Regions from separate parts of the Pseudomonas sp. GW821-FHT03A09 genome, predicted to be linked through region 2. Evidence: riboswitches for the same ligand, from Rfam matches in the RefSeq annotation. Region 2 holds a riboswitch; each other region holds the start of a gene.

What was found. A riboswitch is a leader RNA that binds a small molecule or an ion and turns the genes downstream of it on or off. The one in region 2 is predicted to bind cobalamin.
Region 1: linked by a shared signal. The riboswitch ahead of AC07V4_RS07940 (ABC transporter substrate-binding protein) and the one ahead of cobW (cobalamin biosynthesis protein CobW) in region 2 are both predicted to bind cobalamin.
Region 3: linked by a shared signal. The riboswitch ahead of cobO (cob(I)yrinic acid a,c-diamide adenosyltransferase) and the one ahead of cobW (cobalamin biosynthesis protein CobW) in region 2 are both predicted to bind cobalamin.

Annotation. Positions count from the first base shown of each region.
Region 1 is NZ_JBWKUX010000004.1:8,796-13,238, forward strand. It holds gene AC07V4_RS07925 (protealysin inhibitor emfourin) at 1-53, opposite strand, end outside; gene AC07V4_RS07930 (M4 family metallopeptidase) at 68-1,129, opposite strand; gene AC07V4_RS07935 (DNA/RNA non-specific endonuclease) at 1,259-2,203, shown strand; cobalamin riboswitch at 2,240-2,434, shown strand; gene AC07V4_RS07940 (ABC transporter substrate-binding protein) at 2,550-3,560, shown strand; gene AC07V4_RS07945 (FecCD family ABC transporter permease) at 3,557-4,443, shown strand, end outside.
Region 2 is NZ_JBWKUX010000010.1:137,232-141,674, reverse strand. It holds gene cobN (cobaltochelatase subunit CobN) at 1-1,187, opposite strand, end outside; gene cobW (cobalamin biosynthesis protein CobW) at 1,191-2,252, opposite strand; cobalamin riboswitch at 2,346-2,545, opposite strand; cobalamin riboswitch at 3,305-3,506, shown strand; gene AC07V4_RS19175 (CbtB domain-containing protein) at 3,604-3,792, shown strand; gene AC07V4_RS19170 (CbtA family protein) at 3,804-4,443, shown strand, end outside.
Region 3 is NZ_JBWKUX010000004.1:276,483-280,925, forward strand. It holds gene AC07V4_RS09150 (cobyrinic acid a,c-diamide synthase CobB) at 1-1,168, opposite strand, end outside; gene cobO (cob(I)yrinic acid a,c-diamide adenosyltransferase) at 1,165-1,776, opposite strand; cobalamin riboswitch at 1,856-2,090, opposite strand; gene AC07V4_RS09160 (PQQ-dependent sugar dehydrogenase) at 2,190-3,503, shown strand; gene AC07V4_RS09165 (C40 family peptidase) at 3,566-4,102, opposite strand; gene AC07V4_RS09170 (C40 family peptidase) at 4,248-4,443, opposite strand, start outside.

The DNA.
Region 1 (4,443 bases), on a different contig from region 2:
GCCAGGCCCGGAAAAAAACCAGGCCCGCCGATTTCCTTGATCGAAATTTGCATGACTGTTCCTCACCTCAGACGGAAATACCGACCGCTTTCCAACCGTCCTTGACCGCCTTCTGCTCATCCTTGTTCACGCCATAAAGGCGACCGGCCACATCGTAAGTAATGCGCGCAAAGCGCAAGAACCCCGAGCTGGGCCGAAGCCGCGCATCACGCAACGCGTCATACCAGATGCGCCCCGCACGTTCCCAGGCGAACCCGCCCAATTGAGTCGCTACCTGATAGAACGCATGGTTGGGAATACCGGAATTGATATGCACCCCGCCATTGTCCTCGTAGGTCTGGACAAAATCATCCATGTGCCCAGGTTGAGGGTCCTTGCCCAGCAGTTTGTCGTCAAAAGCAGTGCCGGGAGCCTTCATTGAACGCAGTGCAGTGCCTTTGATTTTTTTGGTAAACAGCCCTTTGCCAATCAACCAATCGGCGTCCTCGGCCTTTTGCTTCAACGCATATTGCTTGATCAGTGAACCGAACACGTCCGACAACGATTCGTTCAATGCCCCGGACTGGTTGAAATACATCAGCTTGGCCTCATCCTCGGTGACGCCATGGGCCAATTCATGGCCAATCACGTCAAGGGCTACCGTGAACCGGTTGAACAACTGGCCATCCCCATCCCCAAACACCATCTGGGTGGAGTTCCAGAACGCGTTGTTATAGCTCTGGCCAAAATGGACGGTTGCGTCCAACGCCATACCTGCATCGTCGATGGAATTGCGGTCGAAGACCTGGTCAAAAAAATCGAAGGTGGCGCCCAGGCCATCATAGGCCTCGTCCACCGCAGCATCACCACTCTCGGGCTGCCCTTCACCACGGATCAACGTTCCTGGCAGGCTATCGGTACCCTCGGCGCTGTAGATCGAACGCTGTTTCTCGGCGCCCATGGCCAGGGCCTGATGGGCCGGGCTCTTGGCGGGCACCGCGACCATCCGCAACGAGCGGAACGTGCTGTCCTTGGCACGAGTACGCAGCGCGACATCTCGTTGCGCCTTATTACCGTGGCGCGCGATCTGGTCGAGCATGTAGGGCGGAATCAAGCAGAAAACAGGGTTACGCAAATGGCGATCACACATTGGCTGGCTCCTTTTGGCGTGCGGTGAACGTCCGGGAGACTGTTTCAGGATAGCCCCCGAGGGTTAACGCGTACCTTCAATTGTCATCAAGCTATGTTGCAGTCGCGTTTATCCGAGGAGGACTCACCGATGCCAGCACGTAAAGCCAAAATCGACCTTGCCCACCGCCCCAGACTCGGCGATTTACGCCCGTTGATCATGCCCAGCCCCAGCCTCATGGAAGCCAGGGCGGCGGCGCCCCGCGTTACCTCGGCCAAAGATTTGAAAGACCGGCGCGGCTACGCAGACGACTTTCTCGGCAGCTTCGTAGTGCCATGGCCAACGGTGGAGGAAACCCTCGCAGGTGACGTTCAGACACTGGACGGTGGCGGCCAGCGCCTGGACTACACGCACTTCTCGGTGACGATGTCACGCTCCAAGCGGCTCGCACTGTATGTGGGCGTCAATATCGACGGAGGCCGGTCGGTAGACATCATCCGCCGCAACGACAGCTGGGCCTACGATGGTCGCCTGCCCAACAGTGCCCAGGTGGGCGACGAGCTGTATGCCAAGAACGGCCTGGATCGTGGTCATCTGGTCCGCCGACAAGACCCCAATTGGGGCGACGACGCCCAGACCGCCAACGCCGACACCTTCCATTTCACCAACTGCTCGCCACAGATGAGTGGGTTCAACCAGAAGACCTGGCTGGAACTCGAAGATTACATTCTGGACAACACGCAACGCTGGAAAGCCCGCGCCACGGTGTTTACCGGTCCGGTGTTTGCCGCGGGTGACCGTGTGTACCGAGGCGTTCAAATTCCCCAAGCGTTCTGGAAAGTCGTCGCCTACCTCAACGACGACGGCAAACCCTCTGCCAGCGCCTACATGATCGACCAAATCCGCGAACTGGATCAGCTCGACCTGGTATTCGGTCAACTCAGGACCTACCAGCGCAGCGTGATCCAGATAGAGCGCCTGACCGGCATCCGCTTCGCCAACCTGGCCGACTACGATGGTTTCAGCAACGAAGAACGCGCCACCGGCACGCGGATCGAAGCGCTGATCCAAGGCCTTGAGGACATTCGCGTCTGAACAAGCGCACCTTGGGCTATGTCGCCTCGTCCTGATCGACTACCATACCGCGCCGGTTCCCAAACGGGACTAATAGGGAATCCGAAGCGCGGCCCCATCGCGTCAATCGGAACTGCCCCCGCAACTGTAGGTGCTGAGCCTGCTCCACACTGCCACTGAGCCATGCTCGGGAAGGCCGGAGCGAGGCAACGACGCATCAGTCAGGAGACCTGCCGGCCCAGCTAGATCACTAACCGGCGGGGTGTCCGGGAAGGACATCCTTGCCCTGCCCCATCGGCAGCGTTCATGGCTGTATTTCCAAACCGTGCCTCCCCAGCTCCTTGTACGGTTCAAACGGAGATGCCCCATGCTGCCACGCGTTACCGCCCTGCTCACCGGCGTAGGCTTCTGTGCCTTGGCCCAGGCCGCGCCCACCCACTACCCACTGACCGTCGAAAACTGTGGCAGCCACCTCATCTTCCAACAAGCTCCCGCCCGCAGCGTGACCATCGGCCAGGCCGCCACCGAAATGCTCTACGCCCTGGGCCTGGCGGACAAAGTGGTCGGTACCTCGTTGTGGTTCAACAACGTACTGCCTCAATTCCAGGCGCAGAACGACAAGATCGAGCGCTTGGCCAGCAACGAGCCGAGCTTCGAAGCCGTGATCGCCAAGCGCCCGCAACTGGTAGCCGCCGAGCTGGAATGGGTGGTCGGGCCGCAGGGCGTGGTCGGTACCCGCGAGCAATTCCATGAACTGAAAATCCCCACCTACCTGCTGCCCTCCGACTGCGAAGGCAAGGACAACCTGGTGGGCGCCGACGGCACGCGCCTTGAGCCGTTTCGCATCGAGACGATCTATAAAAGCATCAGCCAACTGGCGCAGATCTTCGACGTACAGGACCGCGGCCAGCAACTGAACGACACGCTCAAGGCGCGCCTGGCCAAATCGGTCGCCACCGCGCAGAGCAAAGGCCTCAAGCAAGCCAGCGCACTGGTGTGGTTCTCCAGCGCCGAAATGGCCAGCGATCCGTACGTGGCCGGTCATAAAGGTATTCCGGAGTTCATGCTGGAAACCCTGGGCCTGCACAACGTGGTGCAGTCCGATGAAGAGTGGCCCGCCGTCGGCTGGGAAACCCTGGCCAAGGCCAATCCGACCTTCCTGGTGATCGCCCGCATGGACCGCCGCCGCTACCCCGCCGACGACCATGAAAAGAAACTCGCCTTCCTGCACAGCGACCCGGTGACTCGCAACATGGACGCCGTGAAAAACAACCGCATCATCATTATTGACGCCCTGGCCCTGCAAGCCAGCATCCGCATGTTCGATGGCCTGGAACAACTGGCCGGCGCGATCGACGGCTACGACCTGCCCCAATGATCCGTACCCTGCTCGCCCTCACCCTGCTACTGCTCGCGGTCCTTGCTGGCGTGGCCATCGGCGAAACCGCCATCGAACCGCAGGTGGTGTTGCAGGTGCTCGCCAACAAACTGTGGGCGGCCGGCTATGTGCTGGACCCCATCGACGAAGGCGTGGTGTGGAACTACCGCCTGACCCGCGCCCTAGTCGCCGCCGCCTGCGGTGCCGGGTTGGCGACCTGCGGCGTGATTTTACAGTCGTTGCTGCGTAACCCCCTGGCCGACCCGTACCTGCTCGGCATCAGCGCCGGTGCGTCGACTGGCGCCGTGCTGGTGGCGTTGATCGGCGTGGGCGGCGGCTTGATTTCGCTGTCGGCGGGCGCGTTCGTCGGCGCCATGGCGGCGTTTGCCTTGGTGATTCTGCTGGCCCGCGCCAGCGGTTCGGCCAGTGGCACCGGGCAGATCATCCTCGCCGGTATTGCCGGTTCGCAGTTGTTCAATGCCCTCACCGCCTTCCTGATCACCCAGTCGGCCAGCTCCGAACAGGCCCGCGGCATCATGTTCTGGCTGCTGGGCAACCTCAGCGGCGTGCGCTGGCCGTCAGTGTGGCTGGCGATGCCCGTGGCGGTCTTGGGCCTGGCGGTGTGCCTGTGGCATCGCCGTGCGCTGGATGCATTCACCTTCGGCACGGACTCGGCGGCGTCCCTCGGCATCCCGGTGCGCCGCGTGCAGTTCGTGCTGGTGGGTTGTGCGGCGCTGGTGACGGCGGTGATGGTGTCGATTGTCGGCTCCATCGGCTTTGTCGGGCTGGTCATTCCCCATGCCGTGCGCCTGCTGCTGGGCACTGGACATTCGCGCTTGCTGCCGGCCAGTGCCCTGGGTGGCGCGCTGTTCCTGATTGCGGC
Region 2 (4,443 bases):
CCGTTGCCGATGCGTCCGTCGCGGGTCGGGTAGTTGGCGAGCACCAGCGCAATGCGTTTGCTCGCATTCGGCAGCCGCGCCAGTTCGACCCAACGCCGCGCCAGTGCGGCGACAAAGTCCATGCGCTCAGGGGCGGCGCGGTAGCACACCACGTCCGACTGGCTGCGCTCGCTGCGCCAAGCCAGGTCTTTGAAGCTGATGGGCCGACTGATGATGCGCCCGTCCAACTCCGGCAACGCGATGTGCATCGCCAGGTCACGCGGGCCGAGACCTTGTTCGCTGGCCTCCCAGCCGGGCTGGTTGTCTTGGGCGCAGATCGCCTGGATCACCGGGACATTGCGGCGAAACGGGCGCAAGTGCGGCGCTTCGGGGCTGGATTGGGCAAAGCCGGTGGTATTCAGGATCACCGCTGCTCCGACGTCATTCAGCAGTTCCTCGACCACCGTGAGGCAGCCGGGCTCTTTCAGACTGGCCACCGCTATCGGCAACGGATTAAGCCCCGCCGCCTGCAAACGTTGGCAGAACACATCGATAAAAGCGGTATTGGCGGCCTGCAAATGAGAGCGGTAAAACAGCACCGCCGCCACCGGAAACTCAGCCTCCCACGCTATTTGCCAGTCATTGAGCCGGGCATTGGCTTTATGTGGGTGGTAAATCGCCGTACGCGGCAAGGTTTGCGGCTCGCTCCACGCGTAATCGCGGCCCAGGTAAGCACTGGCCAGGCAACGATAGAAATCCAGGGCATTGCCCAAGCCGCCCTGGCGCAGGAAGTGCCAGAGGCGGTCGCGCTCTTCCATACCGACGGTACTCAGGCCACTGAGTTCCGGGTCCGGGCGATCATCCCCCGGCACCAGGATCAGTTGCACGCCGCGCTCGGCCAACTCCACCAGGCGTTCGATGCCGTAGCGCCAATAACCGATACCGCCGTGCAGCGAAATCAGGATCACCTTGGCGTGGCGCAACACCTCATCAACGTACAGATCGACCGAAGCGTGGTTCTGTACCTGCATCGGGTTGGCCAGGCGCAGGCTGGGGTAATCCTCAGGCAACTGCTGAGCGGCCTCGGCCAACAGCGCCAGGCTGGAATCGCCACTGCACAGGATTACCAGTTCAGCGGGGGTTTGGCCTAAGTCGGCAATATTGTCATCCGAGACGAAACCACCGGGTTGGGTCCTGAGCAGGTGCATGGGTCAGACGCTGAGGGCAGCGCGCAGTTGCGCTTCAAGGCCCGCTGCGTCCAGCTCCTGGCCGATCAGCACCAGGCGTGTGGTGCGCGCCTCATCGGCGCCCCAGGCACGGTCGAAGTGCTTGTCGAAACGTGTGCCCACGCCCTGGATCAGCAAGCGCATCGGTTTGTTCGGGATGGCCGCAAAACCTTTGATGCGCAGGATGCCGTGTTGCACAACGAGCTGCGTCAGGGCGTCGAGCAGCAGCGCTTCGTCGGTTTGGGGCAGGTCGATGGAGATCGAATCGAAAGCATCGTGGTCGTGATCGTCTTCGCCTTCGTGATGATGATCATGATGGCTGTGACGAGCGTCGATATGCTCCTCAGAGCCTGCGCCCAAACCAATCAGCACGTCCAATGGCAGGCGACCGCTGCTGGCTTCGATGATCTTCACTGCTAGCGGCAGTTCTTCGGCGACTTCCAGGCGCACACGGGCCAGGTCTTCAGGGCTGATCAGGTCAGTCTTGTTGAGGATTACCAAGTCGGCACTGGCCAGTTGGTCGGCGAACAGCTCGTGCAGCGGCGACTCGTGATCCAGGTTCGGGTCGAGCTTGCGCTGGGCGTCCACTTGATCCGGGAACGCGGCGAAAGTGCCAGCGGCCACGGCCGGGCTGTCGACCACGGTGATCACCGCGTCAACGGTGCAGGCGCTGCGGATTTCCGGCCACTGGAAGGCTTGCACCAGAGGTTTGGGCAGGGCCAGGCCGGAGGTTTCGATCAAGATATGGTCGAGGTCACCGCGACGGGCCACCAACTCGCGCATCACCGGGAAGAACTCTTCTTGTACGGTGCAGCACAGGCAGCCGTTGGCCAGTTCGTACACGCGACCGTTGGCTTCTTCCTCGGTGCAACCGATGGAACACTGCTTGAGGATTTCCCCGTCGATACCCAGCTCGCCAAATTCGTTGACGATCACAGCGATGCGGCGGCCCTGGGCGTTATCCAGCATATGGCGCAGCAAAGTGGTCTTGCCCGAGCCGAGGAAGCCGGTAACGATGGTGACAGGGAGTTTGGCCAGTGTTTTCATCGGATGCCCTTTGGGGCGGGCATACGGGACGACAGGCCCTGCGGCAGCGCGCAGCAGCGGATTTCGTCACCGGATCACCCCGCCCGGTTGAATTGGAAAATCGGTTGCGAGGCAGGTCTCCTGGCTTGGGGCTTGCAGGTCTTGCGACCGGCGCTGGCTGCGCCTTCCCGCCTTATCGGCAGTGGCGTGGCAGTCAGCAGAACCCTTCACAGTTGCGGGGGCAGCCGCGGCTTGAACCGCGTTCCCTTCTTAGCTTCGGCCTGGGCCGAAGAACCTCGAGGGTGCAAGGCTACGCAGTGCTTGGGGGATGGTCAATGATGGGGTTGGCTGGTGTACATATCCGTTGCTGCGGTAACGGCCACTTAGGGTTCCGCTCTTACAGCGGCTCACTTTTTGAAAAGCGCAAAAGTAAGCAAAACGCTCTTGCCCCAACACTCGGCACCTCGCTCACGCTCGGTGTGCCCGTAATCCGACATGGATTTGGGGGGCCGCCGCCACGCGCCATCCATGGCGCGGGGCGGCTAAACCGGCATCCATGCCGGTTTACCCCCCAAATCCATGCCGAATTCCGGCCAGCGTGTTTGATGGGGCGCCTAAGATCAAAATCAAGATCAAAAACAGAGCAAAAGCCAGAGCAGCATCAGATCTGCTTTTCTGTGGGAGCTGGCTTGCCTGCGATGCAAACACCTCGGTGAATCAGGTACACCCAACTGATGCCATCGCAGGCAAGCCAGCTCCCACATTTGACCGAGATCGACAGTCAGAAACCGGTCAGCTCTAAGGCCGCCGCGCTTTTGCTTTTGATCTGGAGCGCCCCGTCAAACACGCTGGCCGAACGCAGGCTTGAATCCGTGGGCAACCCGGAGTGAGGGCACACCGAGCCTAGGCGAGGTGCCGAGTGTTGGGGCAAGAGCCCTTTGGTTACTTTGGGACTTTTCCAAAGTGACCCGCCGTAAGGGCGGAACCAATAGTAGCCGTTACCCAAATAACGGATATGTACACCACCACCAAAAACCACATCCCAATTGACTCCCCTCCCACCCCCATGCTCTCCTACACATCTTGTTTCGGGTGCCCTGCAAAGGGTGAAACGGGAAACCGGTGACTCATGTTCACATGACAGTCCGGTGCTGCCCCCGCAACGGTAAGCGAGCGAAACGTCATATCCACTGTGCCAAACGGTATGGGAAGGCGACGTTTTCAGGCATTGAGCCCCTCGCAAGCCCGGAGACCGGCCCGAAAAAATCAGATAACAAACCCGCGGTGGGCGGGCGCTGTTCGAAACCCTGCGGGCCTGGCTCGCGGGGTTTTCATGCGCTCGTTTCGCCCCGAAAACCCAAAGGGACGCGCCATGTCGATCATCAGCAGCACTTCGCACACCGCCAGCAGCACTTCTACCCTGAGCCAACGCCTGACCGCCGCCATCGGTGCATCGATCCTGGGTGCGTGCCTGGTGTACTTCGCGGGTTTCTCCCATATCGAAGCGGTGCATAACGCCGCCCACGATACCCGCCACAGCGCCGCGTTCCCGTGCCACTGAGACCTGCCGACATGATCAAGCGTATTGCGCAAACCGCAGGTTTCACGGGCCTTTTGGCCGCCCTGCTGCTGACCTTGCTGCAAAGCTTCTGGGTCGCCCCGCTGATTCTGCAGGCGGAGACTTTTGAAAAGGCCCCGGCCGCTACCGAAATACACGAGCACGCCGAAGGTGCGGCCGCACATACCCACGACGCTGAAGCCTGGGAGCCGGAAAACGGCTGGCAGCGCGTGCTGTCCACCACCGGTGGCAACCTGGTGGTCGCGGTAGGTTTCGCGCTGATGCTGGCCGGCCTCTATACCTTGCGCGCCCCCACCCGCACCGCCCAAGGCCTGCTGTGGGGCCTGGCGGGTTACGCAACCTTTGTACTGGCGCCGACCCTGGGCCTGCCGCCAGAGTTGCCGGGCACTACCGCAGCGGACTTGGCGCAGCGCCAAATCTGGTGGATCGGCACGGCTGCGTCTACCGCCGTTGGTATTGCGCTAATCGTGTTCGGCCGAAGCTGGCTGCTGAAAGTGCTGGGCGTGGCGATCCTGGTCGTGCCCCACGTAATCGGCGCACCGCAACCGGAAGTGCATTCGATGCTGGCTCCAGAGGCCCTGGAGGCGCAGTTCAAGATCGCGTCGCAACTCACCAACGTGGCGTTCTGGCTGG
Region 3 (4,443 bases), on a different contig from region 2:
GGGCAATCGGATGCCATTCGGTGCTGGTCAGGGAATGGTGATAGGTGTGGCCGCGCAACACGCCTTCCGGCAACTCGACACTTTGCAGGGCCAAGGCCGCCAGCTTCTTTTGCATCACCGCGTCCCCCTGCAGCAGGCCAACCAACTCGGCGCGGTTGCCGTCGACATCGGTGAGCGAATCAAGCAGGTAGAGCATGCCGCCGCACTCGGCGAGCAAAGGCTTGCCGGCAGCATGGTGGGCGCGGATGGCGTCAAGCATCGGTGTATTTTCCGACAACGCCTGATGGTGCAGCTCCGGGTAACCGCCAGGTAAATAAAGACTGTCGGCGTCGGGCAATTCGCAATCGTGAATCGGTGAAAAGAAGCGCAGCTCGGCACCCATCGCCCGCAGCACGTCGAGACTGGCGCCATAGGTAAAGGCGAAGGCCTCGTCACGGGCCACGGCAATCCGCACACCCGCAAGCAACGGCTCGGCCTCTGTCACCTCGGGGGCGGCGAAGGTCACCGGCGGCGGCAACGCCACTTCGCAGCTGCTGCCCAAGGCTTGGGCGGCGGCGTCCAGGCGCACGTCGAGGTCATTCAATTCACTGGCTTGTACCAGGCCCAAGTGACGGCTCGGCAGCTCGATCCCGGTTTCCCGGGACAGCGCGCCGTACCAACGCAGGCCTTCAGTCAGACTGCCCTCGAGCAGTTGCGCATGACGCTGGGTGCCGACGCGGTTGGCCAGCACCCCGGCGAACGGCAAGTCCGGCTGATAGCGTGCCAGGCCCAGGGCCAGGGCGCCAAAGGTCTGGGCCATGGCGGTACCGTCGATCACCCCGAGCACGGGCACACCGAAGTGGCGGGCCAGGTCGGCGCTGGATGGCGTACCGTCGAACAGGCCCATCACGCCTTCGATCAGGATCAGGTCGGCCTCTCCCGCTGCTTCCCATAGCAGACGGCGACTTTCTTGCTCGCCGACCATCCACATGTCCAACTGATACACCGGCGCACCACTGGCGCGCTCGTGAATCATCGGGTCGAGAAAATCCGGCCCGCATTTGAACACGCGCACCTTGCGCCCCAGGTTGCGGTGCAAACGGGCGAGCGCGGCGGTGACGGTGGTTTTGCCCTGGCCGGACGCCGGTGCGGCGATCAAGACGGCCGGGCAATGACGTGGCTGATTCAAAGTTCGACGCCCTTCTGTGCCTTGATACCGGCCTGGAACGCGTGCTTGAGCATGCCCATTTCGGTGACGGTGTCGCCCATTTCGATCAACTCAGGCTTGGCGCCACGGCCGGTGACAACCACATGCTGCATGGGCGGGCGGGCCTGCAGGTCGCTCAGGACCTGATCCAGGTCGAGGTAGCCGTGCTTGAGGGCGATGTTCAGCTCATCCAGCACCACCAAGCCGATGGCCGGGTCTTGCAGCAGTTCGCGAGAAACCGCCCAGGCAGCCTCGGCAGCGGCGATGTCACGCTGGCGGTCTTGTGTTTCCCAGGTAAAGCCTTCGCCCATCACATGGAAGCGCACTTGCTCGGGGAAGCGGCGGAAGAACAACTCTTCGCCGGTACTGCTGCGCCCTTTGATGAACTGCACCACACCGCACTGCATGCCGTGGCCCATGGCGCGGGCGAGCATGCCGAACGCCGAGCTGCTCTTGCCTTTGCCGTTGCCGGTCAGCACCAGCAGCAATCCGCATTCGTTGGGGGAATTGGCGATACGCTCGTCGATCACGGCTTTTTTGCGCAGCATGCGTGCCAGGTGGCGTTCGTCGCGGTCGGGGGAATCGGTCATGGCAGCTCTCCGTTGGGGCTGGACAAAAACGGCGGGCAGGAAAAAGACAAAACAGACAGCCAAGCATCGCCCACCGTGATGCTGTTGGATGAACCAGGCCGGTCTCCGGACTCATGAGTGGCGCGCAGGCCGACGGCGCGCCTTCCCATATCATGTAGATACAGTGGCAAACAGCACCGCTTTGACTCATTTACCGTTGCGGGGGCAGCGCCGGGATCGCGGCAGCACTGTGTACAAGTGCGCTCACTCACCGGCTTCCCTGTTTCACTCTGTCGACCCCTGGGTCACAGAGCACCTGGAACAAGCCGCGAAGGTTAGTGGGTTGGGGGTGGAGCGTCAATTAAAGCTGGCCTGCCACTTGAACCATTGGGGCGCCGTGCTTCTCTACCCATACAGGTATTAAGGAGAAAACCATGCATAAAACCAGACTGGCCTTACTGATCATGCTCGCCGGCACCCTCGCCGCCTGCGGGGAAAGCTCTACCTTGCAGGTTTCCGACGGCACCGGGCCCTCACCCAAACTGCCGGAACCGAACAAAACCTTGATCCCCACCGTGAATATCGCCCCAGCGATTGGCTGGCCCGACGGCGCCAAGCCGACGGCCGCTGCGGGCATCCAAGTGGCGGCATTTGCCGAGGGCCTGGATCACCCGCGCTGGCTGTATGTGCTGCCCAATGGTGACGTGCTGGTGGCGGAAACCAACGCACCGCCCAAGCCGGACGACGCCAAGGGCATTCGGGGCTGGGTGATGGAGAAAGTCATGGGCCGCGCCGGTGCTGGCGTGCCGAGTCCGAATCGCATCACGCTGCTGCGCGATGCCGACCACGATGGTGTTGCCGAGACCCGAACGGTGTTCCTGGAGAATCTGAATTCACCGTTCGGCATGGCCTTGGTCGGTAACGATCTGTATGTGGCGGATTCGGACAAACTGCTGCGTTTTCCCTACCAGCCTGGCGAAACCACAATCAAGGAAGCGGGCATCAAGGTAGTCGACTTGCCGGGTGGCACCCTCAATCATCACTGGACCAAGAACGTGGTGGCCAGTAAGGACGGCAGCAAGTTGTATGTGAGCGTCGGCTCCAACAGCAACGTTGGCGAAAACGGCCTGGAGGCGGAACAAGGCCGCGCGGCGATCTGGGAAGTCGACCGCGCCAGCGGCCAGCACCGCATCTTCGCTTCCGGCCTGCGCAACCCCAACGGCATGGCATGGGAACCCCAGAGTGGCAAGCTGTGGACGGCCGTGAACGAGCGCGATGAAATCGGCAGCGATCTGGTGCCGGACTACATCACTTCGGTCAAGGATGGCGCCTTTTATGGTTGGCCCTTCAGTTACTACGGCCAGCATGTGGACGTACGCGTCTCACCGCAGAACCCAGAGTTGGTCGCCAAGGCCATTGCCCCGGACTATGCCGTGGGGCCGCACACCGCCTCCCTTGGCCTGACGTTTGCCGAAGGTAACAAACTACCGGCGCAGTTCAGCAACGGCGCGTTTATCGGCCAGCATGGTTCGTGGAACCGCAAGCCGCACAGTGGCTACAAGGTGATCTTCGTACCGTTCGAGGGCGGCCAGCCCAAGGGGCAGCCGCTGGATGTGCTGACCGGGTTTCTCAATAAAGACGAGAAAGCCATGGGCCGGCCGGTGGGCGTGGTGATCGATCAGCAGGGGGACTTGCTGGTGGCGGACGATGTGGGGAATAAGGTGTGGCGGGTTTCTGCGGCCAAATAAAAACCGCATAACCAATGTGGGAGGGGGCAAGCCCCTCTCCCACATTTTGATCTATCTGTAACTTAAGGATTACGCGCCAGATTTCCCGGCAACACGCGCTTGGCGCTGAGATAGGCATTCTGCCAATACGCCTTGGACAAAGTATCCAGCTTCACCGTACCGCCGGTTTGCGGCGCATGGACGAAACGGCCTTCTCCCACATAGATCCCGGCGTGGCTGACCTGTGAACCGCCACCCGTGGCAAAGAACAACAGATCACCGGTTTGCAGATTCTCTTCGCTGACATTCTGTGCACGCATCACGATCAGTTCACGGGTAGTGCGCGGCAACGAGATGCCCGCCGCATCACGGTAGACAAAGCCGATCAGGCCACTGCAATCAAATCCGGAATCCGGCGTGTTGCCGCCCCAGCGATAAGGCGTGCCAACCAGGCCCAGCGCGCGGAAGAGCACGTCTTCGGCAGCAGGCGAGAAACTCTGTGTGGAGTAGTTGAACACCGGCTTGGGCTTGACGGCCACAGGAGCGGGTGGCGGGCGGCTGGCGCAGGCGCTGAGGAGCGCGGCGCAAACCAGCAAAATGAGGCGGGCTGAGGTCGACATGGGCAGAACAATCCTGGTCTGGATGCGGCTTTTCGCTGCCGAACGCTGAAAACCAGAACGCGCAAGCTAAGCTCGCGCGAACGGATTCCAACAATATCCAGGGATTCTAGCGCTTACACGTCAAACTTCAAGTATCACTTTAACTTTACTTACTAGCGGTAACCGTAGTCGGGGCCATGGCGAGTGCGCGCTTGGCTTCGATGAAGGTTTTGCTCCAGTAGCTGTCACCCAGGTTGTCGACTCGAACACCGCCACTGCGACGGCTGCTGGAGTGGATAAACTGGTTATCGCCCAAGTAGATACCGGCGTGACTGACACGACCACGGCCAGCCGTACTAAAG